3 regions of the Paenibacillus sp. LT-B23 genome follow, and region 2 is predicted to be linked to each of the others. Evidence: predicted binding sites of a transcription regulator. Region 2 holds the regulator's gene; each other region holds the start of a gene.

Region 1 (3,285 bases), on a different contig from region 2:
TTCCCCGATAGAGGCTTTAGAGATGCCCTTTTGACGCAGTTCCTGCCTTACCCACATCTTCCCCTTCCGCTGGCTCGTTATGCGCTGCCTTGCCCACTGACGGGCGTATAGATCGTCATCCACAAGTTGCTCCCGCTCCAGACGGTTCAACACTTCATCAATAACAGCTTGACCCATTTCCTTTTGTGTCAAACGCTGCTCAATCTCCTGACGTGTACGTGGCTTTCGCCCCAAATAACGAAGCGCGTGCACGTATGCCTGTTGCTTTTCGTCCGCCAGAACGATTTCTTCCAGTTCCTTTTTGACGAAAGTCGTCCCTTTGAACATATTGTACTTAATCATTACATCTTCCAGTACGGACAATGAATACAGGCCAAAATGAATCGTGTATCTTCCGCGTTTCCTACCCCGCCCCTGTTCCACCCTCGTAACCATCAGTTCCTCATGATCAGGAAAAAGGGAAATGCCTTGCTGCTCATTTTCCTTCGAAATGTGTTCACCTTCATCTTCCAATTGCAATGTGCTTCCCTCACTTTGATATTCACGAAAGCAAGCTGAGAACGCTCGCCACGCAAAAGTAAAATGTAGCTGACACGCAGGCCACATTCCATGCAAAAATACCCTGCACAACTGTGCAGGGCATCAGAATCATGCTATTCAAACGGCTGTGCCATAACCCCTGGCTCCAGTTCACAAACCAGGATTCACCAAGCTTTATTCAAGCTCCAGCAATTCCTGTTCTTCCTTGGCTTGCTTTGCCAACTCTTCTTCTGTCGGCGGAGCTACCGTCGTAATCAAATTGCTGGCCACCCGAATTTTTTGTTCGATCGTGCTGGCAATGTTCGGATTTTCCTTCAAAAATTGCTTCGCATTTTCACGTCCCTGACCTAGTCGTTCACCTTCATAGGAATACCAGGCTCCGCTCTTATCGACAATGTCATACTCCGTACCAATGTCGATCAAACTGCCTGTCTTGGAGATGCCTTCGCCGTACATAATGTCCACTTCCGCCTGACGGAAAGGAGGTGCGACTTTGTTCTTCACCACTTTAATACGTGTGCGATTACCTACAACATCATTACCGTTTTTCAAGCTTTCAATGCGGCGGACATCCAAACGAACTGTAGAATAAAATTTCAGAGCACGTCCACCTGGCGTAGTTTCAGGGTTACCAAACATAACACCTATTTTTTCACGTAATTGGTTAATAAAGATAGCAATGGTGTTCGACTTGTTAATAGCACCGGACAGCTTACGCAATGCCTGTGACATTAAACGGGCTTGAAGACCAACATGGGAATCTCCCATTTCACCTTCAATCTCCGCTTTTGGCACAAGTGCCGCTACAGAGTCAACAACAACAATGTCTACCGCTCCACTACGTACAAGCGCTTCGGCAATCTCAAGTGCTTGCTCTCCTGTATCTGGCTGCGATAGCAACAACTCATCAATATTGACACCCAGCTTGCTGGCATACGACGGATCAAGAGCATGCTCGGCGTCGATAAAAGCGGCTTGTCCACCTGTTTTTTGTACCTCTGCTATAGCGTGAAGAGCTACCGTTGTTTTACCGGATGATTCTGGTCCATATACTTCAATAATTCGGCCTCTCGGGAAGCCGCCCGTTCCTAACGCAATATCCAAAGCAATCGAACCACTGGGAATAGTTTCCACTTGCATGTGGGTGGACTCACCCAACTTCATAATGGAACCTTTACCGAATTGCTTTTCTATTTGACGGAGCGCCATATCCAGCGCAGCACGACGATCTGACAATAAACTCACATCCTTCATTGTTTGTAGTTTAATAATACCTTGTTTTGACACGCTTGCCAAGCATTTTTTCGAACATACATTCGTTTTTTTTGTTTGGTCGGTTCTCTTCTATACTTCCATCTGTTTCTTAAATCAAAAAAAGAACCGCAGGCAAAAAAGCTTTTGCAACGGTTCTTCCGATAATATGATTATAGCATTAATCGTTTACCTAAAACAACTCTATGAAAACTCGCGTCGGATACAGATCATTAAGAGAGCTTCTCATTTTCCACCAGTCTGCGCCATAATCTGTACAGGATTGCTTTAACAGACCGCAGACGAATCGCTTCACGATTCCCGCTCAGCTTCAGCTCGTATACCTCAGTCTCCTTATCACGCTCAGCAATACCGATATAAACCAGACCAACCGGCTTCCGCTCAGAATATCCGGGTCCAGCCACACCTGTAACCGAGAGTCCGAAATCACTGTCCATGACCATTCTTGCCTGCTCCGCAAGTACAAGGGCTACTTCCTCGCTTACTGCGCCGGGCGCATTGTCCCCCTCCAAATAATCATGAGGCACGTTGAGCAGCCTCTTCTTCATTTCATTGGAATAACACACGATACCGCCCTGAAACATAACTGAGCTGCCCGGAACGGAAGTGATGTGCTCCATCAGCATTCCACCTGTGCAGCTTTCTGCCGCGCTAACAGTCAGTCCGCGATTGGACATCAAATCCACAATAACCTTCTCCAGCGTGACGTCCTCGCTCGCATACATGTATTCCGAAAGACGCTGCTGAATTTCTGCTTCCGTAGCCCCCAGCTTGACCAGTGCCTCGCTCTCGCTGGCCGCCTTGGTGGATATACGGATTGTGACCTCTCCCTCCTTGGCATAAGGAGCAATGGTCGGATCTGTCTGTGATTTGATCAGATCCAATAAGCGGGTTTCGAGAGCTGACTCGCCGATTCCTGCAAACTTTAGCATTTTCGAATAAATCGGCAGTTCCTCACCACTCAGTGCTTGCTGGAGCAACCAAGGTTTCGCCTGATTCTCAAACATCGGTTTGAGTTCCTTAGGCGGTCCAGGCAAAACCACATAATATTTACCATCCTGTGCAATCGCGTCGCCCACAGCCAGACCTGTCTCATTTTCAAGAGGGCTAGCTCCTTCAATAGAAAGCGCCTGACGCCGATTATTTTCGGTCATTTCCACCCCGCGATTACGGAAAAACTGTTCCAGCTTATCCATAGCGAGACGGTCTATATGCAATTTACGCCCCAGCACAGCGGCGATTGCATCTTTCGTCAAATCATCCTGAGTCGGTCCCAGACCACCGGAGAATAAAATAATATCCGCACGCTTCTGAGCCAGACGCACCGCTTCCTGAAGTCGATCCATGTTATCGCCAACAACCGTCTGAAAATATACATCAATCCCAATCGTAGCCAACTCTTGTGACAAATATTGGGCATTTGTGTTCACAATTTGTCCGAGCAATAATTCAGTTCCTACTGCGATGATTTCA
Region 2 (3,285 bases):
CAGTATTTTGCGCTTTTGTATCGTACCCAAGTGTATCAATGGGGACGTGATCAATATCTGGCGCTTTACTAAAACGTGGAAACCCTTGACGCTCTAAGCGTTGAGGGATTTTTAATTATGTGGGGAGCAGGGGGGAGTTAAGCAATATCATGAGGTTTGCCCCAAATTGCCCCCGCGAAACAATACTATTGCAGAGATTTTCGTGAAGGATTCGTATGGAGATGAATTCGATACCAGTGTGGTTCCTTTTCGTATGTATCTGGATGAATATTCGCTTACTTCAAATGTTAAAATTCTGTTGAAAATGATAAAGTCCTTCCGGCTGCTAAAGGGTCCTTTATTATTGGCATGCTTGTCAATGGCATAAGATGCTGTGCCTGACCCGGCCTGTTTTGCTTCGTACCAAGAGATGAAGGAGTTAACCATTGCAGAAGAAACACACTGATCGTATTGTGGGATGGTGTATACCGTGGCGCAAAAAAAGCGGGAAGAAATCCTTCCCGCTTAAAAATGATCTTTAACGTCTGCGTTGTCTATCATTTACGCTAAACAGATTAACAGCCAGTGCATTACCTCTAGCGCGCGCAATGGCTCTCTGATTTGAACGGATCGATAATCCTCTTCTTCTCACATGACGTTTGAAATGTTTTTTACACATGATATCACCTCCTTTCACAGGAAAAGAAGGTACGATGAATCTTAGAAGCGTTTATGATTCCGCTTACGGTTGCGCTTGGAAATTTTAATGTTCAATGCATTGGTGGCTAGTGCGTTACCGCTTCTTGTTTGGGCAGCAGCGGCTTGAAAGACTTTTACGACCAGAAATTTGTTCTTACCAATACGATGCTTATACGTTTTGACTCTATTTTTGATCATCTGCATATCTCCTTTGCTAAGGTCTACTTTATTCATATGTCAGTAGCACTAACTATGTATCAGCATAAATCTATTAATACCAAAAAGAAGCTATTACCTATGACCCTGATATTCAGACACTAATAAAGTATAAAGGTAAGGAACGCAAAAAAACTCATGCTTACCTGCCTTATCCTTACCAACTTTACGTTGTAGGGAAAGTTACAGCAGATCAGCATGAGTAAAATGATAAAAAGTGAAGATAAGAAATGGGGAGAAGTATATTACTTACTATAAAAGGGCTTTAAGTTTTTTCTGGTAATATATTTCCTGCTCAAGAATGTGATTCATTTGTTCAGAAAGCTCTTTATATTCTGGACTGTCCTCTGGGAAGTTATTTCTTTCGGAAATTACAGCTTCAAGTTGCTTTTCCAATGATTTAAAATGGATAATTATTTGTATGTAATGAATGCGATCAAAGGTTGTTCTGGTTGAATTCTCCTTAGCATACACATAATCCATTGTTGGACCTGTAAAACCTATTACGATAAAAGTCACTATAAACACTGAAATTATAATTTTTTTCATTTAATCTCTCCTTAATAAAACTATAAATATTAATATACCATATTTATCTAAAATAATTACAAAGTTATTTTTGACCCGCCAATAAGCAGAACAGTAATTGCAGATTGCAGATATATACCGATTAATCCATGGGTTATCAAAAGGGAAAGGGATAGTAGTGAGGTAGATTCTATGTACATAAGATCAATACAAAACCGGCTTGCTATGGGCAGCCGGTTTTGTTGTAGCGAAAAGAATAACGAGGCTGAAAAATGAAAAATCAGTGGAAGTCCCGGAAGAGTCCTACAACCTTGCCCAAAATACTGACGTGCGTCAGACGAAGCGGTTCAAAGGCCGGATTTTCCGGTTGAAGTCGGATATGATCTTTTTCCTTGTAAAAAGTTTTAACAGTAGCTTCGTCCTCGTCCGTCATGGCGACGACAATATCGCCGTTATCGGCTGTCTGCTGCTGACGTACAATGACATAGTCTCCGTTGGCAATACCAGCCTCAATCATGCTTTCTCCTACAACAGATAACATGAATATTTTATCCTCACCAACAAAATGTTGGGGAAGAGGAAAGTAATCTTCAATATTTTCTGTTGCTGTAATAGGCAGACCAGCTGTTACTTTGCCGACGACCGGAACACGACTAATAGAGTAATTAATCAAGTTGCTGTTATCCGATTCGTCTTGGCCGAGTAACTCGATAGCCCGTGGTTTCGTTGGATCACGACGAATCAGTCCCTTTTTCTCCAAACGATCCAAGTGACCGTGAACCGTAGAACTGGAGGCCAATCCGACAGCCTCACCTATTTCGCGCACAGAAGGGGGATACCCCTTTAGACGCACTTCATTGCGGATAAATTCAAGAATGGCCTGCTGGCGGCTTGAAATCTTAGACATACCGTATCAACCCCATTTAGTAACGTTTGGGAAAATTATAGCATAGAACCTCCGTTCGTACAAACATAAGTTCTAAATAATCCCTAAAAATAATTACGAACTTTTGTTCTCTTTTCTATTGAACAAAACAAACGTTCGTGTTATATTGTGAAAAAACATAAGAACAAACGTTTGGAGGACGCAGCCAATGATGAAATATAGCACATACCAAAGTATTTTTCCAATGAATTTAGAAAAGATGCAAAATGTCCGAAATGAGAGAAGGGGGCAGCTTGTACAGAGCGTTTCCAATAGCCTTCTGCCCAAACTTCTCATTTTGCTTATTGTGGCATGGATTGCAGGTGCAGGTGTACGGACAGTATTCGCGGCTCCTTTGGTTTCGAATGAAGAGGTGACCAAACTTATTGTACAACCTGGGGATACATTGTGGCAGATTGCCTCCAATCATAAACCGGAACGAATGGATACACGGGTATATATAGAAGGAATTGTTCGGATTAACGGACTGGAAGATCGGGGAGTGCAGGCAGGCCAGGTTTTAAAGCTTCCGCATTTCTGATCTGTCACGATTAGAGCTTGTCAGGGGACGTAATGAGGGAACCTTGACAAGCTCTTTTCTACATGTCAAAGTGTATTATATCTTTGCTTATATGGAGGGGACAGAATTTGGATATAGACAGCTTGGTACAGCGAATCAATGAATTGGCTCGCAAAGCAAAAGCCGAAGGATTGACGGAAGAAGAAACAGTAGAGCGCGCCAATCTTCGGGAAATTTATTTGGATAACATCCGCCGTAATTTCCGGCAGCAACTTGATACGATTGAAATTGTGGACGAAGATACATCGAAGGGAAATGGTGGGCTGACGCATTAATGTTGCTGAAGCGGCTTAGCCCACGTAATTTGCTTTTCGTTTTTTAGGTATCTATATAGATTAGAATTGGTGGAAATTATTTT
Region 3 (3,285 bases), on a different contig from region 2:
AAGAAGCGCCAGCGTTCGCCTTTGCGGTGGGATTCTTACCTTTAAATGTTCTACCTAATCCCAAGAATCCCATTGCAACAGCGATCGTAAGATCAAATGAACCGCGGAGCCGCCCCCCTATCGAACACCACATTTTTAAGGACTTTGAGTAACCTAAGAATGGGAGTGAAGGACTTTGCCTTCAGTAATATTGGAACGCAGCCGCAAAAAAAGGCTGGAGCACGCGCACCCCTGGGTGTTTAAAAATGAAATAGCCAAGGTGGAGGGTGAACCGGAGGCAGGTGAACTGGTCAATATCGTAAACCATCAGGGCCGTTATTTAGCGACGGGTTACTATAATCCAGCCTCACAAATTACGGTGCGTGTGATGTCCTACGAGCCGCTTGAAGCGATGGATCAAAGCTTTTTTGCCAATCGCTTCCGAGATTGTCTGGAGCACCGTGAACGTTTTGTAACCGGGGGAGACGCGTATCGGCTGGTATACGGCGAGGCTGATTTTTTACCCGGGCTGATTGTAGACCGTTTTGGCGACGTGTTGGTTGTACAATTATTAACGCTCGGCATGGATCGCCGCAGGGAAGAAATCAGGGATGCACTCGTTGAAGTGATTGGCCCTGTCGGTATATATGAGCGCAGTGATGTATCCATCCGTGAGCTGGAAGGACTGGAACAGACCAAAGGGCCTTTATATGGCGACTGCCCGCGTCATGTTGTGGTAACGGAAAATGGCTTGCGTATCAAGGTTGATATTGTAGAGGGCCAGAAGACAGGCTACTTCTTCGACCAGCGTGAGAATCGTGCGGCGATTGCACCGCTCATGACGGGTTGGGGAGGGCGCAGCGGAATTACGCTACAGGAAGTTGCAACAGAGCAGGGTGACGCTGGCACAGCGGTCATGAAGCCTGTGAACAAAAGCGGTAAGGTTGTGGAGTTTCCATTCTGGGATGGCGCAACCGTGCTGGAGTGCTTTTCACATACGGGAAGCTTTACGCTTAATGCCTGCAAATACGGTGCTAAAAAAGTAACTTGTCTTGATATTTCCGAGCACGCGATTGAAAGCGCACGGGATAATGTCAAGCTGAACGGATTTGAGGAACGTGTGGAGTTTGTCGTGGACGATGCTTTCCAATATTTGCGCAATCAGGTTAAAGGCGTAGAGGAACGCACCGCGCGGGCCGGAGGTAAAGGAGATACATCCAAGCCGCTAACAGCAGGGGGCGGACATACCTTTGATGTAGTTATTCTTGATCCACCAGCCTTTGCGAAAACAAAGAATGCGGTCAAAGGAGCTACGCGGGGATATAAGGATATAAATCTGCACGGGATGAAGCTGGTCAATGAGGGCGGCTATTTAGTGACTGCGAGCTGCTCATTTCATATGCGACCGGAGCTGTTTCTGGACACGATTAAGGAAGCGGCGGCAGATGCCGGAAAAATCCTCCGTCTGGTGGATTGGAGAGCGGCTGGCAAGGATCATCCCCAAATTTTAGGTGTGGAAGAAGGCCATTATTTGAAATTCGCCATTTTTGAGGTGCGCAGCCGAACACAACTGTAGAATTTATAGACTGTTAACCGCATTATAAGGTAGCGGATCAAGTAGATTAGGCTTGTTTTATCCATAAATCAGTCCTGTAGAGAAGGCAAACAACAAGCCTGATTGCGGGACTGTTTGTTTTTTGAGGGAGGATAAAATGCTACAAGATGGCAAACGTACGTTCTTTTCTCCCTTGCCTCATATGCTATACTGTTGAATAGAATGTTGTTCGTTGGAAAGGAGGCCGCATCATGTCGGTCCGTTTGTTAATTGGCCGCTCAGGCAGCGGAAAAAGCACGTTAATCCGCCGTGAAATGACGGCTATGCTACGCGAGGAACCGCTAGGTAAGCCAATGTTGTTACTTGTGCCGGAGCAATCGTCATTTGCTTCCGAGCACGCGCTGCTTACTGAAGCCGGAAACGATATTCAGGGGACGGTGCGCGCCCAGGTGATGGGATTCCATCGTCTTGCCTATTTGGTCATGCAGGAAACCGGGGGTTCGGCACTGGTACCTGTGACGGAGGAAGGCAAGAAGATGCTTTTATATAAAATTATTCGTCGTCGCAAGGATGAACTGAGTTTATTTAAGGATTCGGGAGACCAGTTGGGATTTGTGGATCGGTTAAATACGTTGTTTACGGAGCTGAAGCAGTACGGGAATGATACCCGGTCTGTACCGGAGCAACTGGAGCGAATGAATGCGGCGGGGGAATCGACTCCGATTTTGCGCGGCAAGCTCAAGGATATCAGTCTGATCTATGAGGATTTTGAAAGAGAGCTTGCGCTTAAATATATTGACGGCGAGGATACACTGCGTATGCTGGCGGAGCAGATTGCCGAATCTTCCATTGTACGAAGAGCGGATATTTGGATGGATGGCTACCGTAGGTTTACGCCGCATGAATATAAGGTGGTGGAGCAGCTTATGCTGCACGCTTCTTCGTTGACGGTCGCGCTGACTTGCAATCGCAGCTACGAGAGTGGACAGCTTCCGCATGAACTGGATTTATTTCATCCTGCGGCGGGTACCTATGTAAAGCTTAAAGGGATGGCAGACGAGCTGATGATCGAGACGCAGACACAATTGCTGCGACCTGATCCGCTTCCGAGATTTAAGGACCGTCCGGCGCTGGCGTATCTGGAGGCAGATTTTGAACGGCGCGCGGGGTATCGGAATCAGGAACGATCTATGCCGCAGCAGCAGATGCGAGAGCGATGGAAAAACAAACAGCCAGAAGAAATCAAACTGTATGCGGCAGCGAACCGACGTGTGGAACTGGAGGGTGCAGTGCGCGAAATGCGCCGCCTGGCCCGAGATGAGGGAGCACGTTATCGGGAAATGGCTCTGTTTGTACGCCAGATTGAGGATTATGAGCCGTGGGTGGAGCCGATATTCAAGCAATATGAGGTTCCGGTATTTCTGGATCAGCGCAGAAACGTATTACATCATCCGTTGGTGGAAATGATCCGGGCTTCGCTGGATATTGTCCAGCGGCGTTGGCGGTACGAGGATGTATTTCGTGCGGTCAAAACGGATCTTCTGTTGCCGCAGGATGGGCGGGTCAGCCGCGAGGATATGGACCGTCTGGAAAACTACGCATTGGCCTGCGGGATACAGGGCAGCCGCTGGACAGACGGAAGGCCTTGGCAGGCGGTACCCAGCCTTTCGCTGGAGCTGGAGGAACAGGAGCGAAATCGTCAACGGGACGAAACGCTGGATCTAATGGAGCTGTGCCGCGATGTGATCGTG

What was found. The regulator LexA, encoded in region 2, represses DNA repair genes until DNA is damaged. The targets are predictions, from matches to a motif close to CGAACATATGTTCG.
Region 1: a site for LexA is predicted at 1,846-1,859, ahead of recA (recombinase RecA). Genes of this name have one in related genera too.
Region 3: a site for LexA is predicted at 1,706-1,719, ahead of addB (helicase-exonuclease AddAB subunit AddB). Genes of this name have one in related genera too.

What each region holds. Positions count from the first base shown of each region.
Region 1 is NZ_JBSQBM010000003.1:372,467-375,751, reverse strand. Features, by position in the region: gene ACWXW9_RS06630 (regulatory protein RecX) at 1-519, opposite strand, end outside; gene recA (recombinase RecA) at 715-1,776, opposite strand; gene ACWXW9_RS06620 (competence/damage-inducible protein A) at 2,025-3,285, opposite strand, start outside.
Region 2 is NZ_JBSQBM010000001.1:264,897-268,181, forward strand. Features, by position in the region: partial or broken gene ACWXW9_RS01245 (ran-binding protein 10) at 265-438, opposite strand; gene ACWXW9_RS01250 (hypothetical protein) at 700-876, opposite strand; gene ACWXW9_RS01255 (hypothetical protein) at 1,147-1,443, opposite strand; gene lexA (transcriptional repressor LexA) at 1,703-2,329, opposite strand; gene ACWXW9_RS01265 (LysM peptidoglycan-binding domain-containing protein) at 2,520-2,888, shown strand; gene ACWXW9_RS01270 (DUF896 domain-containing protein) at 2,996-3,202, shown strand.
Region 3 is NZ_JBSQBM010000004.1:72,269-75,553, forward strand. Features, by position in the region: gene ACWXW9_RS07185 (class I SAM-dependent rRNA methyltransferase) at 176-1,555, shown strand; gene addB (helicase-exonuclease AddAB subunit AddB) at 1,786-3,285, shown strand, end outside.